DNA from 2 places in the Polaromonas sp. P3_A5 genome. Region 2 is predicted to be linked to the other one. Evidence: riboswitches for the same ligand, from Rfam matches in the RefSeq annotation. Region 2 holds a riboswitch; the other holds the start of a gene.
What was found. Region 2 has a riboswitch for S-adenosylhomocysteine ahead of ahcY (adenosylhomocysteinase). Riboswitches for the same ligand answer to the same signal wherever they lie in the genome.
Positions count from the first base shown of each region.

Region 1 (5,360 bases), on a different contig from region 2:
CGCTTCGGGCCGCATCCTGAGCGGGCAAACCGTGACGGCCTTCTGGCACAGTGTGCGCCATGCCGCACCACTGGCAGTCGGCCTCAACTGCGCACTGGGCGCCACCCTGATGCGCCCCTACATCCAGGAGCTGGCCCGCGTGGCCGGCGACACCTTCATCAGCTGCTACCCCAATGCCGGCCTGCCCAACCCCATGAGCGATACCGGCTTTGACGAAACGCCCGACGTGACGTCCCGCCTGCTGCGCGAGTTTGCCGAGGAAGGCCTTGTCAACATCGTGGGCGGCTGCTGCGGCACCACGCCGGATCACATAGGTGCCATCGCCCATGCGGTTGCGCCGGTTGCCAGCCGCTCCTTGCAGCGCGGTGCCTTCTACAAAGAGGCCGCCTGAGGCCAGCGCTGCCCCGCATCACTTCCGGGTGATGCCCGTCGGGTGGCCGAAAAAGCCGGTTCTCTGATGCGTGTGTACTTAATAAGTATACATATGAGATGACGTGCCCGGCGATGTCCCGAAAAGTCATATTTCGCGGCTATAGTCAGGCCCCTTTGCCGAACCCTGTTTTCATTCTCCGGCGCTGCGCCCTGCAGCGTTGATGGTTCGGCAAAACAACGCAACACAACACAACCAAGGAAATCATGAAGGTGGGTTTATTCATCAAGGCCGCAGCGGCATTCACGTTGGCGATGACGGCTTTCGCAGGCCATGCACAACTGTCGCCCCAAAAACCGGTGACGATCGTCGTGCCCTATCCAGCCGGCGGCCCGCTGGACAACGCTGCGCGCATCCTGGCCGAGAAGCTGCGTCCCCTGCTCAAAACCGAAGTCACGGTTGACAACCGGCCGGGGTCCGGCGGAAACGTGGGTGCGGCCCTCGTCGCCAAGGCACCTGCAGACGGCCATACGCTGGTGATGGGGGCGGTGGCCACCCATGCCATCAACCCATGGCTCTACCCAAACATGCCCTACGACGCATTGAAGGACTTCACGCCCATCACGTTGGTGGCGCGGGTGCCGAACGTGCTGGTCATGAATGCCGAGACGGCCAGGCGGCTGAAAATCAAGGACACCAAGGACCTGATTGCCTACGCACGCAAGAATCCCGGCCGGCTGAACTATGCCTCCGGCGGCAATGGAAGCGCCGGCCACCTCGCGGGCGAGCTGTTTAAAAGCCTGGCCAAGATCAGCGTGGTGCACCTGCCTTCCAGCGGCTCGGCCCAGGCGCAGGCTGGCCTGCTGTCCGGCCAGACCGACCTGATGTTCGACAACCTGGCCTCTGCCAGCGCCAACATCAAGTCGGGCAAGCTGGTCGCTTTTGGCGTGACCACCATCAACCGCTCCAGCAGCTTCACGGAAATTCCGACCATCAATGACGTGTTGCCCGGCTTTCACATCAGCACCTGGTTCGGCATCTTTGGCCCGGCCAACCTCCCCAAAGCCACGGCAGACCAGCTGCAGAGGGCATTCGCCGACGCGCTCAACACGCCCGATACCGCAGAAAAGTTTGCACGCATGAGCGCGACCCCCAGCCCCATGAGCTCTGCCGACTTTGCCTACATGGTGATGAAAGAGCACGCCGATTATGGACGCCTGATCAAGGTCGCCAAAATCAAGCTCGACTAAATCGAAAGGGCGGAAAGGGCGGCTAGCCTGGCGCCTTCCCCGCTTTTCTGCCAGACGGAAATCAGCCCGGCATCAGCCGGTCGATTTCCTGCTGCATGGCTTGTACCAGCTGGCTGTACATCTTGAGTTTTTCGCTGGTGTCGCGCAGCCGTTCGGCGATGCGCAGCGAAACGGCAAACATCAGTTTGGCCGCAGTCACCGGTTGCTCTTCCCCCATTTTTTCAAGCGCTGCGCGCGACAGCACGGCGCAGCTCACGTCGCTGCTGGCAGTGCATGACGCCAGCCGCGCCTGGCCGTCGACCAGGCCCATTTCGCCGATCAGGCTGCCGGGGCCCAGCACCGTGATGGTGACCGGCGTGCGGCGGCTGACCACAATGCTTTCGACAGTGACTTCGCCTTCGAGCAGCAGCACCATATAACCGGTATCGCTCTTGTCGCCTTCGCGGATGAAGGTCGTTCCCTCGGAAATCCTGCGCGGCGTCATGTAGCTGACGACAGTGAAAGCCTCTTCGGGCGTGAGCTGCATCAGGGCGGTTGGTGCAATCAGCAGCCTGGCGGCAAGCTCGGCCGTGCTGGAGCCCTCAATGGCCCGCATGCGGTCTTTGGGACGCATGGACTCGGGCGCATCGGGCGTTCCCCGCTGTTTTCTGCCGAACAGGTTTTCAAACATGGTGGCTCCGGCTATCCCCTGGACTTTTGTTGGTATCTCTTGCCATTGGTGCAAGGATATGGCGCGGGCGGCGTTCAGCCCTTAAAATGATGGTAACCCAAGGAGCGTTGCAGCGAACACAAGCGTTCGTCAGGCTTGGGTTACAGGCGGCGGCTTCCGGCGGCCCCTGCGGCAACGACGCTCACCTTTGCCTCAAGGTGAGTCCGTGTCTGAAACTGAATCTTTGCCCAATGTTCCCCCCATGAAGCTGTCCGGCCTGGAGCCGGTCGCCATCGGCGCGGGCACGCTGTTTGTCAATATTGGCGAACGCACCAACGTCACCGGCTCCAAGGCCTTCGCCCGCATGATCCTCAACGGTGAATACGAGCAGGCGCTGGCCGTGGCCCGCCAGCAGGTCGAAAACGGCGCCCAGATCATCGATATCAACATGGACGAGGCCATGCTGGACAGCCAGGCCGCCATGGTGCGCTTCCTGAACCTGATCGCCAGTGAGCCCGACATCGCGCGTGTGCCCATCATGATCGACAGCTCCAAGTGGAGCGTCATCGAAGCCGGCCTGCGCTGCATCCAGGGCAAGGGAATCGTCAACTCGATCTCGATGAAAGAGGGTCTGGAGCCCTTCAGGCAGCAGGCCAAGCTGCTCAAGCGCTACGGCGCGGCAGCGGTGGTGATGGCTTTTGATGAAAAAGGCCAGGCCGACACCTATGAGCGCAAAGTCGAAATCTGCGAGCGCGCCTACCGCGTGCTGGTCGACGAGCTGGACTTTCCGCCCGAAGACATCATCTTCGACCCGAACATTTTCGCGATCGCCACCGGCATCGAAGAGCACAACAACTACGCGGTCGATTTCATCAACGCCACGCGCTGGATCAAGCAGAACCTGCCGGGCGCCAAGGTCTCTGGCGGCGTGTCCAACGTGTCCTTCAGCTTTCGCGGCAACGACCCGGTGCGTGAAGCCATCCACACCGTGTTCCTGTACCACGCGATCCAGGCGGGCATGGACATGGGCATCGTCAACGCCGGCATGGTCGGCGTGTACGACGACCTGGACCCTGTGCTGCGCGAGCGCGTCGAAGACGTGGTGCTCAACCGCACACCGGTCTACAAGCCGGGCGAGCCTGAGCTCACGCCCAGCGAACGCCTGATTGAAGTGGCCGAGACTGCCAGGAGCGGCGCCAAGGACGACAGCAAGAAGAATGAATGGCGTGCCCTGCCGGTGCGCCAGCGCCTGTCGCATGCGCTGGTCCACGGCATGAACGAGCACATCGTGACTGACACCGAAGAGGTCTACCAGGAGATCCTTGCGGAGGGCGGCCGGCCGCTGCACGTCATCGAAGGCCCGCTGATGGACGGCATGAACATCGTCGGTGACCTGTTCGGCCAGGGCAAGATGTTTTTGCCCCAGGTCGTCAAAAGCGCCCGTGTGATGAAGCAGGCCGTGGCGCACCTGCTGCCCTACATCGAAGCCGAAAAGCTGCTGCTCGAAGCCGCCGGCGGTGACGTCAAGACCAAAGGCAAGATCATCATCGCCACGGTCAAGGGTGATGTGCACGACATTGGCAAGAACATCGTGACGGTGGTCTTGCAGTGCAACAACTTTGAAGTCGTCAACATGGGCGTGATGGTGCCCTGCCATGAAATATTGGCGCGCGCCAAGGTTGAAGGCGCCGACATCGTCGGGCTGTCGGGTCTCATCACCCCCAGCCTGGAAGAAATGCAGTATGTGGCCGCCGAGATGCAAAAGGACGATCATTTCCGCATCAAGAAGATTCCGCTGCTGATAGGCGGCGCCACCACCAGCCGCGTGCACACGGCCGTCAAGATCTCCCCGCACTACGAAGGCCCGGTGGTGTATGTGCCCGATGCGTCACGAAGCGTGAGCGTGGCGCAAAGCCTGCTGTCCGACCAGGCCGCCAGATACATCGAAGAGCTGTATACCGACTACGACAAGGTGCGCACCCAGCACGCCAACAAAAAGCAGGTACCGATGTGGCCGCTGGCCAAGGCCCGCGCCAATCCCACGTCAATGGACTGGGCCCACTACACACCGCCCGTGCCCAAGTTCATTGGCCGCCGCGTGTTCAAGAACTTCGACCTGTCGGAGCTGGCCCAGTACATCGACTGGGGTCCTTTCTTCCAGACCTGGGACCTGGCCGGAGCCTTCCCGGCCATTTTGAAAGACGAGGTGGTGGGCACCGAGGCTGTGCGCGTGTACGCCGACGCGCAGCGCATGCTCAAGCGCCTGATCGAAGGCCGCTGGCTCACCGCCAACGGCGTGATGGCGCTGTACCCCGCCAACAGCGTGGGCGACGACATCGAGATCTACACCGACGAGTCGCGCAGCGAAGTGGCCATGACCTGGTACGGCCTGCGCCAGCAAACCGAAAAAACCGCAATTGACGGCGTGATGCGCCCCAGCCGTTGCCTGGCTGATTTTGTCGCACCCAAGGTACTTGCTCCTGAATTGATAGCTGCTCGCGCTGAATATGCGGGCGCTGCGGGCAAAAACATCTCAAAAATTCCGGACTACATCGGTCTTTTTGCCGTCACGGCAGGCATTGGCGCCGAGAAAAAGGAAAAGTACTTCCTGGATGACCACGACGATTATTCGTCCATCATGCTCAAGGCGCTGGCTGACCGCCTGGCCGAAGCGTTTGCCGAAAGCCTGCACCAGCGCGTACGCAAGGATTTGTGGGGCTATGTGCCGGCCGAGTCACTGGACAGCGAAGCCTTGATCGCCGAAAAATACCAGGGCATACGCCCGGCGCCAGGTTATCCGGCCTGCCCGGACCACAGCGTCAAGAAAGAAATGTTCGAGTTGCTCAAGGCCGAAGAGGTCGGCATGGCGCTGACCGAAAGCCTGGCCATGACACCGGCGGCCAGTGTGAGCGGCTTTTATCTGAGCCACCCGCAAAGCGCCTACTTCAACGTCGGCAAGATCGGCGACGACCAGCTGCAGGACCTGGCCAAGCGGCGCGGCCTGAAGGCCGGCGAGTTGCAGCGCCTGCTGGCACCGAATCTCTGAAAAGCCGTTCACGGTGCGGTGCAAACCGTGAACAGTTTTCAGGGC
Region 1 covers NZ_JBFUGF010000003.1:104,619-109,978, reverse strand. Annotated here, with positions in the region: gene AC1DU8_RS20000 (homocysteine S-methyltransferase family protein) at 1-391, shown strand, start outside; gene AC1DU8_RS19995 (Bug family tripartite tricarboxylate transporter substrate binding protein) at 637-1,620, shown strand; gene AC1DU8_RS19990 (Crp/Fnr family transcriptional regulator) at 1,682-2,290, opposite strand; S-adenosyl-L-homocysteine riboswitch at 2,384-2,480, shown strand; gene metH (methionine synthase) at 2,496-5,315, shown strand.
Region 1: another riboswitch for S-adenosylhomocysteine. It lies ahead of metH (methionine synthase); the one in region 2 lies ahead of ahcY (adenosylhomocysteinase).

Region 2 (5,360 bases):
TTCTGCGCTGTACGCCATCAGCTACCTGGCCTTCAGCGTGCCCGCCATGCTGGCAGGCCGCTTGATCGCACCGCTGGGATTGCCGGCCACGGTAGAGGGTTATGCTGCACTGGTTCTGGCGGTAGCGGCCCTCGGCGCCTGGCTGCGCTGGGGCTCGGTGCGCCGCCAATATAGCTAACCCCTGCTGACGCTCACTTCGTGTAGCGTCCCCTCCCCTTCAGGGGACGGTGCCTGCGGCCAGGCAAAGCCCGATCCGCGGCACCCGCTGAGGTAACGCGGGGCAGCTGCGGTTGTTAATCCAGTAAAGCGCGGACTACTTCAGTGAAGCCCGCGCCGCGCTCACCCCGCGTGACATAACGCGGCAGGTGCGCCAGCTGCGGCACAAAGCGCGCGATGTTGGCAACGCCCACGCTGTTGGCAAAGGTCTTGAACATTAATTGGTCGTTGGTCGAATCGCCCACATAGACCCATTGGTCCATCTCGGCGTCCAGGTCGCTCTGCCAGAGCTGCCGGACTATCCAGCGCGCGCCTTCGAGCTTGTTGTGGCTGCCATACCAGCCGTTGATGTGGATGCTGCTGACGGTGGCGTGCATGCCCTCGCTTTTCATCATTGCCACCACTGCGGCGATTTGCGCGTCGCTCAGTTGCACAAACTCACTGTGATCGATGGCGATGTCGGTTTCACGGCCCGGCGAGTCGGTGGCGCGGGTGATGCCCGGCATCTCGCGCTCGATGCGCGCCAGCACGGCCTGCATGCGGGCGAAGTTGGCAGCGCGTGTCGCGGAATCCTGTTGGTATATTTTTGATAGCTGATTGCGCAAGGCTGGTGCGGCTTGCGGGGCTTTTTTGTCTAAAACCTGCGCCGGCAGCAGCGCCACCGCACCGTTCTCCGCCACGATGGCATCGACCGGCCAGCTTGCCGCGAAGGGCTCACTCCAGCCTACGGGCCGCCCGGTGATGGCTACCACCTTGAGCCCGGCGGCATTCAACGCACCCAAAGCCTCCAGCGCATCGGCGGTGATCGCTCCCTCGGTGGTCAGTGTGTCGTCGATGTCGGTGAAGACGCCGGTGATCTGTGCGCGCTCGGTGAGCGCCCAGGATGTGAGGTCCTTCATCGTTGCTTTCTCAGTATCTCGATGCCCATCAGAACGGCAATGCCTGTGATCAACAAGCCCGCGATCCCCTGGATCCAATCGTTGAACCACAGTTCCCCGGGCTCGAGCACCGCTTCGGAGGCATTTTCGGGATCGTAGCGCACGGCCACCGTGTCGCCTTTCTTGAACGCAGCCTCGAATAGCTCGGACTCTTCCTTCGAAAGGCAGCTGTCCGCCGCGCGCACACGTTGGCCGGTGAAGGTTCGGCCCTGCACCTTGTAGCTATAGGTGGCAAGCTGCTCATAGCAACTGGCTCGCTTGTCGGACGTGGCCTTCACGCTGGACGAAAGTATTTGCGCGCTGCCTGTTTCCCAATCGAGGGTTTGCAAGGCCCGGTATGCCTTTGATGCGAAGCTGGCGCTCATTCCCGCACCCATGATCAGGAACAAGGCACAGTAGACGGGCGCCAGACGGGGGTACATCAGGCCGCCCCGAAACCTGGATGCCCTACGGAAGAGGGGCGAAAGTGGCGGGCTGCGGACTCTTGCATGGTGAAATTCTCGCATGGTGTGGGCCCCCACGGTCGCTCACTGCGTGTAGCTCCCTGCCCCCTCGAGGGGGCCGCCCGCCTGCGGCCCGGCAAAGCCGAAAAATTGGCACACCCCTATCGGGCTCACTGTGTGTAGCCCTTTTCCCCTTGCAGGGGACTGAGCCTGCGGCCCGGCAAAGCCGGTTCCGCGGCCCATGCGGGTTGAAGCGCTCTTTGGGCGCGATCGGTGATGGCGTATTTCACCAGCGGGGGCCGAGGGTCCGGCTTCGCCGGCCCCAGGCGCCGCCCCCTTGAGGGGGGAGCAGGCTACACGAAGTGAGCCTGAACGGGGGAGTTCGGTATAATCGTGGCTTCCTGAGGAGCGTTGCAAGCCACACCATGTGGACCAGGCTCAGGACTTCATTGCAACCACGCTCACCCGCAAGTGCTCTCTCAAGCCGGGTGAATGACTGAATTCCCCCGCTGTTTCGAAAGCGCCTTGCCCGTGGCGATTTTGCCCAGTTGACGTTTGAATTTGGAGAACCGTATGAGCGCCGTCCTGAAACCTTCCACCGACTACACCATTGCCGATATTTCGCTTGCCGCCTGGGGCCGCAAGGAACTGAACATCGCGCAAACCGAAATGCCTGGCCTGATGGCCATCCGCGAAGAATTCGCGAAGGCGCAGCCGCTGAAGGGCGCGCGCATCACCGGTTCGCTGCACATGACGATCCAGACCGGCGTGCTGATCGAAACCCTGCAAGCCCTGGGCGCTGAAGTGCGCTGGGCTTCGTGCAATATTTTCTCGACACAAGACCACGCCGCCGCCGCGATCGCCGCCGCCGGCACGCCGGTGTTCGCCATCAAGGGCGAAACCCTGGCCGATTACTGGGACTACACCCACAAGATCTTCGAATTCAGCGGCGCCAAGGGCACGCCTGAAGAAGGTCCCAACATGATCCTGGACGACGGCGGCGACGCGACGCTGCTGATGCACCTGGGCACCAAGGCCGAAAAAGACGCGAGCCTCATTTCCAAGCCCGGCAGCGAAGAAGAAATCTGCCTGTTCAATTCGATCAAGGCCAAGCTGGCGCAAGACCCGACCTGGTACAGCCGCCGCCTGAAAAACATCATCGGCGTGACTGAAGAAACCACCACCGGCGTGTTGCGTTTGAATGAAATGTCGGCCAAGGGCACGCTGGCCTTGCGCGCCATCAACGTGAACGATTCCGTCACCAAGAGCAAGTTCGACAACCTGTACGGCTGCCGCGAATCCCTGGTTGACGCGATCAAGCGCGCCACCGACGTGATGGTCGCCGGCAAGGTCGCACTCGTGGCCGGTTACGGCGACGTGGGCAAGGGCTCCGCACAAGCCTTGCGCGCACTGAGCGCCCAGGTGTGGGTGACCGAGATCGACCCCATCAACGCCCTGCAGGCCGCGATGGAAGGTTACAAGGTCGTGACCATGGAATACGCTGCCGACAAGGCTGACATTTTTGTGTCCGCCACCGGCAACAAGAACGTCATCACTTATGAGCACATGGCGAAGATGAAAGACCAGGCCATCGTCTGCAACATCGGCCATTTCGACAACGAGATCGACGTCGCATCGCTCGAAAAATGCACCTGGGAAGAGATCAAGCCGCAAGTCGACCACGTGATCTTCCCGGACGGCAAGCGCATCATCCTGCTGGCCAAGGGCCGCCTCGTGAACCTGGGTTGCGGCACCGGCCACCCGAGCTTCGTGATGTCGTCGAGCTTTGCGAACCAGACCATCGCGCAGATCGAGCTCTTCACCAAGAAAGATGCGTACGAAGTGGGCAAGGTTTATGTGTTGCCCAAGCATCTTGACGAAAAGGTTGCCCGTTTGCACCTGAAGAAGGTTGGCGCTGTGCTGACTGAACTGAGCGACGAGCAGGCTGCGTACATCGGTGTCTCTAAAGCCGGCCCGTACAAGGCCAACACCTATCGCTACTGATTTTTCCTGGCTACTGCGCGACCCGATAGCGGCGTTGCGGGTCCCGATCAGGCAATCCTCATGCACCTCAAGTGCATTCCGGTTGCCTGGCGCCCGCGCCTTGCTCTCGGGCCGCTCGCTACGCCCTTAAGGCTGTTGCTGGAATACCGGAAGACACTACATGCGCGCTGACCTATTCCTCGTCGAACACGGCCATGCCGCCACCCGCTCGCAGGCCCAGCGCCTGATCGCTTCGGGGGTGCAGTGGCGTCCTGAAGCCGACGCTGCCTGGAAGAAGGTCGCCAAGAACGGCGACGAGATTCCGCCCGGCGCTGAGCTGCAGTTGCTGGACACCACCGAAGCCAAGTACATCTCGCGCGGCGGGCTCAAGCTCGAAGGCGCGCTGAAAGCTACCGGCCTGAAGGTGGATGGCTTGCGCTGCCTTGACGTGGGCCAGTCCACCGGCGGCTTTACCGACTGCCTGCTGCAGCACGGCGCCATGCAGGTGGTGGGCGTCGATGTGGGCCATGGCCAGCTGCACGCCAGCCTGCGTGAAGACCCGCGTGTGGTTTGCGTCGAGGGTCTGAATGCCCGTTCCATGACCGCCGCCGACCTGGTGGCCGGCCATGCAGGCGACAGCGGCGACATGGATTTTCCGGATGACTTCGATGGCGATGGGGATGACGCCGACCTGGACGAAGCGAGCCTGGCCGCAGAAGCCAACTTCGACTTCCTGACGGGTGATTTGTCCTTCATCTCGCTCACGCTGGTGTTGCCCGCCGTGGTTCGCCTGCTCAAGCCCGGCGGCGACCTGCTCATGCTGGTCAAGCCGCAGTTTGAATTGCAGCCCGGCCAGATCGGCAAGGGTGGCATTGTGCGTGACCCGGCGCATTTCGAGTTTGTCGAAAAGCGCTTGCGCGATGCCTGCGCATCGCTGGGGCTGGAAGTGAAAGCCTGGCTGGCGTCGCCGATTGAAGGCGGCGACGGCAACCGCGAATTTTTTATCCAGGCTGTCAAGGGCCAGGACGTGGCGGGCGAAGACCAGCCGCTGCCGGCCGCACCGCAGCGCAAGATTGCCAAGCGCGTGCCACGCAGCGAAATGCGCGCCTCCCGCGCGCCGCACGAAGACTCCGAACTTGCGCATGCCGGCCAGCCTGGCCCTGCGCGTGGCAAGCGGCGTGACAGCAAAACCGACACGACAAATAACGACGAGTGAGATCCGTGATGAGCCTGAATCTTCCCCTCAGTTTTGAATTCTTCCCGCCCAAGACACCTGAAGGCGCCGAGAAGCTGCGTGTGGCGCGCCAGGCGCTCTATGCGCACAAGCCCGAGTTTTGCTCGGTGACGTTTGGCGCGGGTGGTTCCACGCAAGACGGCACTTTCGGCACGGTGAACGAAATCCTGGCCGAAGGCGTGGCGGCGGCCTGCCATTTCTCGTGCGTGGGCGCCACCAAGGCCACGGTGCGCCAGCAGCTCACCACCTTGCAAATCATGGGTGTGAAACGCCTGGTCGCCCTGCGCGGTGACCTGCCCAGCGGCTACGGCGCGGGCGGTGAGTTCCACTACGCCAGCGACCTGGTGGCCTTCATCCGCGCTGAAACCGGCGACACTTTCCACATCGAAGTGGCCGCTTACCCGGAAATCCATCCCCAGGCCAGATCGGCCGATGCCGACTTGCAGGCCTTTGTGCAAAAGGTCAAGGCCGGCGCCAACTCGGCCATCACACAGTATTTTTTCAACGCCGACGCCTACTACCGTTTTGTCGACGACGCGCAGGCTC
Region 2 covers NZ_JBFUGF010000002.1:224,907-230,266, reverse strand. Annotated here, with positions in the region: gene AC1DU8_RS18570 (MFS transporter) at 1-178, shown strand, start outside; gene AC1DU8_RS18565 (HAD-IIB family hydrolase) at 294-1,115, opposite strand; gene AC1DU8_RS18560 (DUF3592 domain-containing protein) at 1,112-1,543, opposite strand; S-adenosyl-L-homocysteine riboswitch at 1,995-2,067, shown strand; gene ahcY (adenosylhomocysteinase) at 2,171-3,601, shown strand; gene AC1DU8_RS18550 (TlyA family RNA methyltransferase) at 3,762-4,796, shown strand; gene metF (methylenetetrahydrofolate reductase [NAD(P)H]) at 4,805-5,360, shown strand, end outside.